2 regions of the Dermacoccus sp. SAI-028 genome follow, and region 2 is predicted to be linked to the other one. Evidence: riboswitches for the same ligand, from Rfam matches in the RefSeq annotation. Region 2 holds a riboswitch; the other holds the start of a gene.

Region 1 (4,389 bases), 910 kb from region 2:
TGCTGCAGACGCCGTCACCGCATCCGGGCCATCCGCCGCTGACGATGCTGCGCGTCGCCCGTTCGTCGACGCGTGACTTCTCCCGACTGACGGCCGTGCACCAGTTCGTCGAGCGCCTCGTCGCGGGCGGCATGGATCTCGACGAGGCGACGAGGCAGTTGCGGCGCATCCAGCGGATGCCGCGGCTGTACCCGCGATGGCTCGTCTCGGTCGCGTTCGGTGGTCTCGCCGCGTCGGTCGCGACGATCCTCGGTGGTAGCTGGATGGCCGTCGCCGTCGCGTTCGTGTCGGCGATCATCGTCGACCGCATCGGGCGCGTGCTGAGCAACCTGGGGGTGCCGAGCTTCTACTCGGCGGCCGTCGGCGGACTCGCCTCGACGATGCTCGCGTGGCTCGCGTACATGTCGCACCAGAGTCATCTCGTCGGCGAGTTCGTCGCCACCCACCTGCCCGGCTCGATGACGATGGCCGACTTCGCGTACGCGATCTCGGGCGGCATCGTCGCGCTGCTGCCCGGTCGTCAGATGGCGTCCGCGGTCGAGGACGCCGTCACCGGCTATCCGGTCACCGCCTCCGGACGCGTGTTGACGGTGATCCTCGCCTGCGCGGGCATCACGGTCGGCGTCGGTGCGGGGTTGTCCTTGACGCTGAGTCTCGACAACGCCCTCGACCTCGGGCTCCAGTCGCCCGGGGTGCTGCGTTACGACTCGCCGTCGACGACTTTTCTGCTCCAGGTTGCCTGCGGTGCGCTCGGTGCGGTCTGCTCGGCCGTGACGATGCGTTCGCGTGTCCGGATGCTCGTGCCGACGGCTGTCATGGGCGCCCTGGGCGTGGGCGGCGTGACGTTCCTCGTCAGCTCCATCGGCCTCGGCGCGACGACGGCGACCGCGATGGCCGCGACGGCCGTAGGGTTCTGCGCGCGACTGCTCGCGCTGCGCCTGGGCGCCCCCGCGCTCGTGCTCGTCATGCCCGCGGTCTCGCCGATGCTGCCCGGCCTGCGCATCTTCCGCGGCATGTACGAGTCCGTGTCGGGTTCACTGCTCGGAGCGACGCGCGTGGCGCAGTCCGGGGTCGGGGTGACGACGATGCTCGGCGCCGTCGGGATCGCCCTCGCGCTGAGCACGGGGGCGCTTCTCGGGGACGTGCTGTCGGCGCCTTTCGACCGCCCGATCGTGCAGCGCCGCAGGGCTCGTCGCCGCTGACGGGCGGGGTGTTCTCGCGCGCGGCGACGGCGGGGGCCGCGGTGATTCACATTTTGTGACGTAGGTCGCGTAACGTTCTCCTCGCTGTGGCGATGTCGTGAGTGTCGCCCAAGCGGCTCACAACTCAACACACCAAGAATTCGCGGGCAGCGCCAACGCCAAACCTCGTCGGGCGCCGCTTCATTCGCACCGTGCGAACCGCAGACGAGGGTGGGGGACCCACTCGTGGCACTCGTTGAGTGCCTTGGGGTGAAGCCGGTCCCGAACCGGCCGAGCACCTGACCGCTCGAACCCGACAGCTCACCTCACCGGCGTCGTCAGGAAAGGAAACACCTCCATGGGTTACACCCCGAAGCACTCCGCTCCCTCCGACTCGACCATGGGTCGCAAGGCTGCGGGCGTCGCCCTCGTCGGTGCCGCCACCGTCGGCGCCGGCGTCACGAGCGCCACCACCGCCTCGGCCGCACCGGCCGGTTCGGTCTGGGACCGCGTCGCCGCCTGTGAAGCGGGCGGCAACTGGCACATCAACACGGGCAACGGCTTCTACGGCGGCCTGCAGTTCACGCAGCAGACGTGGGCCGGCTTCGGTGGCACGCAGTACGCCGCTCGCGCCGACCTCGCCACGCGCGAGCAGCAGATCGCGATCGCCCAGAAGACCCTCGCCGTCCAGGGCCCCGGCGCCTGGCCCGTGTGCTCCGTGCGCGGTGGCCTGACCCGCGCCAACGGTGGCAGCACCGCTGCGGCTCCTGCCGCTGCGGCCGCGAACACGCAGGTGTCGCGTTCCACCGCTCGTTCTGCCGTCAAGGCTCCCGCCGCGACGTCCGGCAAGCTCGCCGTCGACGGCATCCTCGGTCGCCAGACCGCTCGCTCGCTGCAGGCCTGGGTCGGCACGTACCGTGACGGCATCGTCGGCCCGCAGACGAAGATGGCCCTCCAGCGCACGGTCGGCACGACGCCCGACGGCATCATCGGCCCCCGCACGGTCGCCGCGCTGCAGTCGAAGCTCGGCATCTCCCAGGACGGCGCGACGTACCTCAACGCCCGCACCGTCCGCGCCCTGCAGGCGCACCTGAACAACCACTGATCGCGCGTCTGATCGCCTGATCGACGACGAGGGCCCCACCGCTTCGAAGCGGTGGGGCCCTCGTCGTGTGCCCTGGCCGGGCAGGCGGGCGGTGAGAGCTGGAGATGGGACTCGAACCCACAACCACCTGTTTACAAGACAGGTGCGCTACCGATTGCGCCACTCCAGCACACTGCCGGTATCGGCAGCCCTGTGATCTTATACGAGGCGGGTCGCGATGCCCGTCCCGTCGGGCGACGACCTACGATGAGGGCATGAATCTCAAGCCTGCAGCAGACGTCGAAACCGCACCCGTCGCCGCCCTCGGTCTCCTCGGCGGTTACCTCACCGCCCGTGAGACGGGCATCCGTCCGCTCGGGGGTGTCGTGCTCGCGCTCGCCGGTGGGTACGCGGGCCGCACGTGGCTCGCCAAGGGCGGCGCGGCCCAGACGGCGGCGCTGACCGCCGTGTACGTCGGCGGGTTCGGCGCCTCGCACCCGCTCGCGAAGAAGATCGGCGCGTGGCCGTCCGTCGTCGGGGTGGCGGCACTGTCGGCGGCGGCGTCGTACGTCCTGATCGACCGCCACTGAGCGGGCCCGCCCCCGAGGCTCGGCCTGCCCGAGTGCGCGGGGATACACTGACGTGTTTTGTTCGACGGCCGCGACGAGGTGAGGAGTGGCATGCCCGACTCCCTCACGCCTGCCGAGCGTTCGATGCGCGACCTGACGCCGTCGCGTGACGACTTCTCGCTGAGCACCACCGAGCCGCCGCCCCGCTTCGTGAGGGCGCTCGTGCGCCCGCTCGGTGGCCGCCCAGCGCTACTCATCGAGTTGTTCCTGTTCTGGATGTTCTTCCAGTACTTCACGTTCGCGCAGGAGCACATCCGCGGAGAGCACGACGAGTCGGTCCGGCATGCGCACCGCCTGTTCGACCTGGAGCAGTGGCTGCGCATCGACATCGAACGATGGCTCAACTCATCGCTCGCCGAGGTGCCCGTCCTCGCGCAGGGCGCCGGGTACTACTACGGCATGGTGCTCGCGACGGTGCCCATCGCGCTCGCGTGGGCCTGGTGGATGAACCCGGACGGGTTCCGGCGCCTCAGACGGTTGCTCATCGCGATGACGCTGCCCAGCCTGCTCGTGTTCTGGTTGCTGCCGATGGCCCCGCCCCGGTTCGCCGTCGACGGCATGATCGACGTCAACGCCGTCTACAACATCATGGGCGGTCGCCTCGCGCGTGACCCGTCGCAATCGGCCAACCTGTACGCCGCGATGCCGAGCCTGCACTGCGCCTGGTCCACCTGGGTCGCCTACGTCGTGTACGACACGTGGAAGCGGCGCCGGCCCGTGTGGGCCCGCGCCGCCTGGCTCTACCCGCTCGTCACGTACTGGGACGTCATGGCGACGGGCAACCACTTCGTCCTCGACGTCGTCGGTGGCATCGCACTCTTCTGTTTCGGTCTTCTGTACGTCAACCTGCTGCGCGGGGCCGAGGTGAAGATCTGGGACGAGGACCCGGGGTTCACTTCGGCGGCATACGCAGCGCACCGTCGAGACGAATGACCTCACCGTTGAGCAGCGGGTTCGCGACGATGTGCTCGACGAGTGCCGCGTACTCGCTCGGGCGGCCGAGGCGCGAGGGGTGCGGCACGACCTTGCCGAGCGATTCGCGCGCCGCTTCCGGCAGCCCCGCGAGCATCGGCGTCTCCATCGTGCCGGGCGCGATCGTCATGACGCGGATGTGGCTGTCGGCGAGGTCGCGCGCGGCGGGGAGCGTCAGCCCGACGATGCCGCCCTTGCTCGAGGCGTAGGCCGCCTGACCGATCTGGCCGTCGTAGGCGGCGGCGCTGGCCGTCATGACGATGACGCCGCGGTCACCGTGCGCGTCCGGTGCGCCGTCGTCGGTGGGGGAGGGCTCGTTCGCGACCATCGCCTCGGCGGCCAGACGCAGCAGGTTGAAGGTGCCGACGAGGTTGATGTCGATGACGGTGCGGTACTTCTCGAGCGCGTGGACGCCGTTCTTGCCGAGCACGCGCCCCGGGGTGCCGACCCCGGCGCAGGCGACGGCGATGCGCAGCTCACCGAGTTCGGCGGCGGCGTTGACGCCCTGGCGCACCTGCTCCTC
Region 2 (4,389 bases):
GCGTAGTAGCCGATCTTCAGCCCGTGGCCGGCGATGATCCGGCCCGTGTCGGGTGCGTCGACGCCGGCGAGCATCCGCAGCAGCGTCGTCTTGCCGGCACCGTTGAGACCGAGGACGACGACCTTCGAGCCGCGGTCGATGGCGAGGTCGACGTCGGTGAAGATCTCGAGCGATCCGTACGAGCGCGAGAGCCCCTCGGCCATGAGCGGCGTCTTGCCGCACGGCGACGGCTTCGGGAAGCGCAGCTTCGCGACCTTGTCCTGCTGACGCTCGCCCTCGAGGCTGCCGAGCAGGCGCTCGGCGCGCTTGGCCATGTTCTGCGCCGCGGTCGCCTTCGACGCCTTCGCGCGCATCTTGTCGGCCTGTGCCATGAGCGCTCCGGCCTTCTTCTCCGCGTTCTGACGCTCGCGCTTGCGACGCTTCTCGTCCTGCTCACGCGCCTGCAGGTAGGCCTTCCAGCCGACGTTGTACTGGTCGAGCTCGGCGCGGTTGGCGTCGAGGTGGAAGACCTTGGTGACGACGGCGTCGAGCAGTTCGACGTCGTGGCTGATGACGATGAGCCCGCCCTTGTACGCCTTGAGGTAGTCGCGCAGCCAATGGATCGAGTCGGCGTCGAGGTGGTTGGTCGGCTCGTCGAGCAGCAGCGTCTGCGCGCCGGAGAACAGGATGCGCGCGAGTTCGATGCGGCGTCGCTGACCACCCGAGAGCGTGCGCAGCGGCTGGGTGAGGATGCGCTCGTCGAGGGCGAGGCTGCTCGCGATCGACGAGGCCTCCGACTCCGAGGCGTACCCGCCGGCGGCGGTGAACTCGGCGTCGAGGCGCGTGTAGCGCTTCATCGCCTTCTCGCGCACGGCGTCGTCCTCGGAGGCCATGTTCGTCTCGGCGGTGCGCAGGTCGCGCGCGATGGCGTCAAGGCCGCGCGCGGACAGGATGCGGTCGCGGGCGAGGACGTCGAGGTCGCCGGTGCGTGGATCCTGCGGCAGGTAGCCGACCTCGCCGGAGGTGACGACGCGGCCCGCTGCGGGGATGCCGTCTCCGGCGAGCACCTTCGTCAGCGTCGTCTTGCCGGCTCCGTTGCGCCCGACGAGGCCGACGCGGTCGCCCGGGGCGACACGGAACGTCGCGTTCTCGAGCAGGATGCGCGAGCCGGCGCGCAGTTCGATGCCTTCGGCGGTGATCACGGGTGAAATCGCTCCTTCAGGGGCGGCAGGTGCGTCGAGGTGGGCCGACGGCGGTGTGGGGCGGCGTCGGGACGCGCAGCGGCGAGGGCGCTGCGGCGGGAAGCCAACCCACGTATTCTACGAGAGATGGTGGGAGGCGGACGCAGCGTCCGCCTCGACAGACGGAGGCTCTCTTGACGTTCAACGACAACGCGCAGCTCGACACCTCGCAGGTGACCTCGGGCGGTTCAGGTGGCTTCGGTGGCGGAGGCGGTGGCATGGGCGGGGGCCCGGTCGTCGGCGGCATCGGCGGTCTCATCCTCATGCTCATCTTCGCTCTTTTCGGCGGAAACCTCACCGGCGGGCCGGACAGTTCGGGCGGCGGCAGCACCGGCTCATCGGGCAGTTCGTACGGCTCAGGCCTCAACGGCTATGCCCAGGACACGCAGGACGTGTCGGGTTCGAATGACTCCGTCGCGCAGGCGATCAAGCAGTGCAAGACGGGTGCGGACGCCAACCGTGACGACACCTGCCGCATCGTCGGCACCGTCAACGCGGTGCAGGACTACTGGGGCAGCGCGCTGCCGAAGTTCACGAACGGCCGGACGCAGTACGAGAACGTCCCGACCGTGATCTTCAGCGGGCAGACGTCCTCGGGCTGCGGTACGGCCAGCTCGCAGATGGGCCCGTTCTACTGCCCGACCGACCGCAAGGTCTACATCGACGCCGCCTTCTTCCAAGAACTGACGAACAAGTACGGTGCCGATGGCGGCGCCCTGGCGAAGGAGTACGTCGTGGCCCACGAGTACGGCCACCACGTGCAGGACCTGCTCGGTGCCCTCGGCCGCGCACAGCAGGATCCGAAGGGTGCCGAATCGGGTTCGGTGCGTACCGAACTGCAGGCCGACTGCTACGCCGGCATCTGGGTCGCCCACGCGACGGAGTCGAAGGACAAGAACGGCAACACGCTGCTCAAGCCGGTCACCGACGACGACATCAAGTCAGCGCTGTCCGCGGCGTCGGCCGTCGGTGACGACCGCATCCAGCAGAAGGCCCAGGGTCGCGTCACGCCGGAGAGCTGGACGCACGGTTCGTCGGAGGCTCGGCAGAAGTGGTTCATGACCGGCTACGAGAAGGGCGACCTCAACTCGTGTGACACGTTCAACGTCGACAGCGTCGAGTGAGGTCGTGAAAACGCTCGGACGGGTCGGAAAATTGACCAAAAGTGATTGCACGCTCAATTTGTTCCGACCGTGAGCCGATGGTAATCTTGAAGGGCCGCACCGACGTCGGTGCGGCCCTGCTTCGTCGCTGAGTCCCGTCACGAAGGCCAGGTATCACCGCATTGCGCGGAGCGACGGGAGCGGTGCACCCAGCATCCGAGCCACCTTGGTGGCTCTTGGGGTGAAGCCGGCTCAGGCCGGCCGAGAATCTAGGATCTCGAACCCGACAGGTCATGCCTCGTAAGCGCTCCTGGAGAGATCCGACATGAAGAACATGTCCCGCCGCTCGTTCCTGGGAAACACGTCCAAGGTCGCCGTCGGCACCGCCCTCGCCACCTCCGCGCTGGGCGCGGTCTCGGTCGGCACCGCCTCGTCCGCCAGCGCCTCCGTCACCTCGGCGAGCGCTCGCCGCGTCGTCTCCAGCGCCTCGTCCCGACGCGGCGCCCCCTACGTCTACGGTGCGGCCGGCCCGTGGCGCTTCGACTGCTCGGGTCTGACGAGCTGGAGCTACCGCCAGGTCGGTCGCTCGATCCCCCGCACGGCCAACCAGCAGTACCGAGCCTCGTACCGCGTCTCGCGCGCTTCGGCTCGCCCGGGTGACCTTGCGTTCCTCACCTCCGGTGGCTACGCCTACCACGCGGCCGTCTACGCCGGCAACGGCATGGTCTGGCACGCACCGCGACCCGGCTCTCGTGTGCAGCTCGCGCGCGCCGGTTCCTCCTACCGCTTCGGCCGCGTCTGATCCGTTCGATCCTGACGCACGCCGCACAGCGCGGCGAAGCCCGCCACCTCCATCGAGGTGGCGGGCTTCGTCGTACGGTAGCGGTGGCTCAGACGTTGAACCCGAGGGCGCGCAGCTGCTCGCGGCCGTCGTCGGTGATCTTGTCCGGGCCCCACGGCGGCATCCAGACCCAGTTGAGGGAGTGGCCGGCGACGACGTCCATGAGCGCCGTCGCGACCTGCTCCTCGATGACGTCGGTCAGCGGGCACGCCGCGGACGTCAGGGTCATGTCGATGACGGCGTGCTTGGAGTCGTCGACGGTGATGCCGTAGACGAGGCCGAGGTCGACGACGTTAATGCCGAGCTCGGGGTCGACGACGTCGCGCAGGGCCTCCTTGACGTCCTCGACGTCCGACTCGACGGGCGGGGTGGTTGTCTCGCTCATGCCGTGATCTCCTTGTCGCTGCTGGCGGTGGTGTCGCTGTTCGTGCTGTTCGCGGCGCTCCCGGCGAGGTCGAGGCCGAGCTTGCCGAGCGAATCCTGCAGGGCCGACCACGACAGCAGCGCGCACTTGACGCGCGCCGGGTACTGCGAGACCCCGGCGAGCGCGATCGCGTCACCGATGACCTCTTCGTCGCCGGCGTCCTTGCCCTTGCTCGTCAGCATGCTGCGCGTCGCGCCGAAGACCTCCTGCGCCTCGCGCAGCGTGTGCCCGACGAGGTTGTCGGCGAGCATCGACGCGGACGCGACCGAGATCGAGCAACCGATCGAGTCGTAGCTGACGTCCTTGATGACGGCGTCGTCACCCTCGCCCTCGACGTCGACGCGCAGAGTGATCTCGTCGCCGCACGAGGTGTTGACGTGGTGGCTCTCTGCCCCGAACGGCTCGCGCAGCCCCGCGTGCTGCGGGTGCTTGGAGTGATCGAGGATGAGTTCCTGGTACAGATCCATCTCAGACCTCCAGTCCGAAGATGCTCGGCACGCGATCGAGCGCCGCGAAGAACGCGTCGATGTCCTCGCGGGTCGAGTACACGTTGAAGCTGATGCGGCTGCTCGCGACGGCCTTGAGACGCCGGTGCAGCGGCCACGCGCAGTGGTGGCCGGTGCGGATGGCGACCCCGGCGTCGTCGACGATCTGGCCGACGTCGTGCGGGTGCACCTCGTCGACGGTGAACGCGACGGCGCCCGTGCGGGAAGCGGCATCGAGGGGGCCGAGGACGGTGGTCCACGGCCGGGCCGCGAAGCCCTCGAGCGCGTAGGTGATGAGATCCTGCTCGTGCGCGAA

Evidence for each region. A riboswitch is a leader RNA that binds a small molecule or an ion and turns the genes downstream of it on or off. The one in region 2 is predicted to bind cyclic di-AMP.
Region 1: it holds a riboswitch for cyclic di-AMP, as region 2 does, so the genes downstream of both, EDC82_RS15175 (transglycosylase family protein) here and EDC82_RS07340 (C40 family peptidase) in region 2, are expected to answer to the same signal.

The regions. Positions count from the first base shown of each region.
Region 1 is NZ_SMFS01000001.1:2,499,501-2,503,889, reverse strand. It holds gene EDC82_RS11355 (threonine/serine exporter ThrE family protein) at 1-1,202, shown strand, start outside; cyclic di-AMP (ydaO/yuaA leader) riboswitch at 1,380-1,533, shown strand; gene EDC82_RS15175 (transglycosylase family protein) at 1,540-2,286, shown strand; tRNA gene EDC82_RS11345 (tRNA-Thr) at 2,383-2,455, opposite strand; gene EDC82_RS11340 (hypothetical protein) at 2,541-2,855, shown strand; gene EDC82_RS11335 (phosphatase PAP2 family protein) at 2,946-3,827, shown strand; gene EDC82_RS11330 (SDR family NAD(P)-dependent oxidoreductase) at 3,787-4,389, opposite strand, start outside.
Region 2 is NZ_SMFS01000001.1:1,591,929-1,596,317, forward strand. It holds gene EDC82_RS07330 (ABC-F family ATP-binding cassette domain-containing protein) at 1-1,181, opposite strand, end outside; gene EDC82_RS07335 (neutral zinc metallopeptidase) at 1,355-2,344, shown strand; cyclic di-AMP (ydaO/yuaA leader) riboswitch at 2,460-2,645, shown strand; gene EDC82_RS07340 (C40 family peptidase) at 2,649-3,125, shown strand; gene EDC82_RS07345 (metal-sulfur cluster assembly factor) at 3,214-3,549, opposite strand; gene sufU (Fe-S cluster assembly sulfur transfer protein SufU) at 3,546-4,055, opposite strand; gene EDC82_RS07355 (aminotransferase class V-fold PLP-dependent enzyme) at 4,057-4,389, opposite strand, start outside.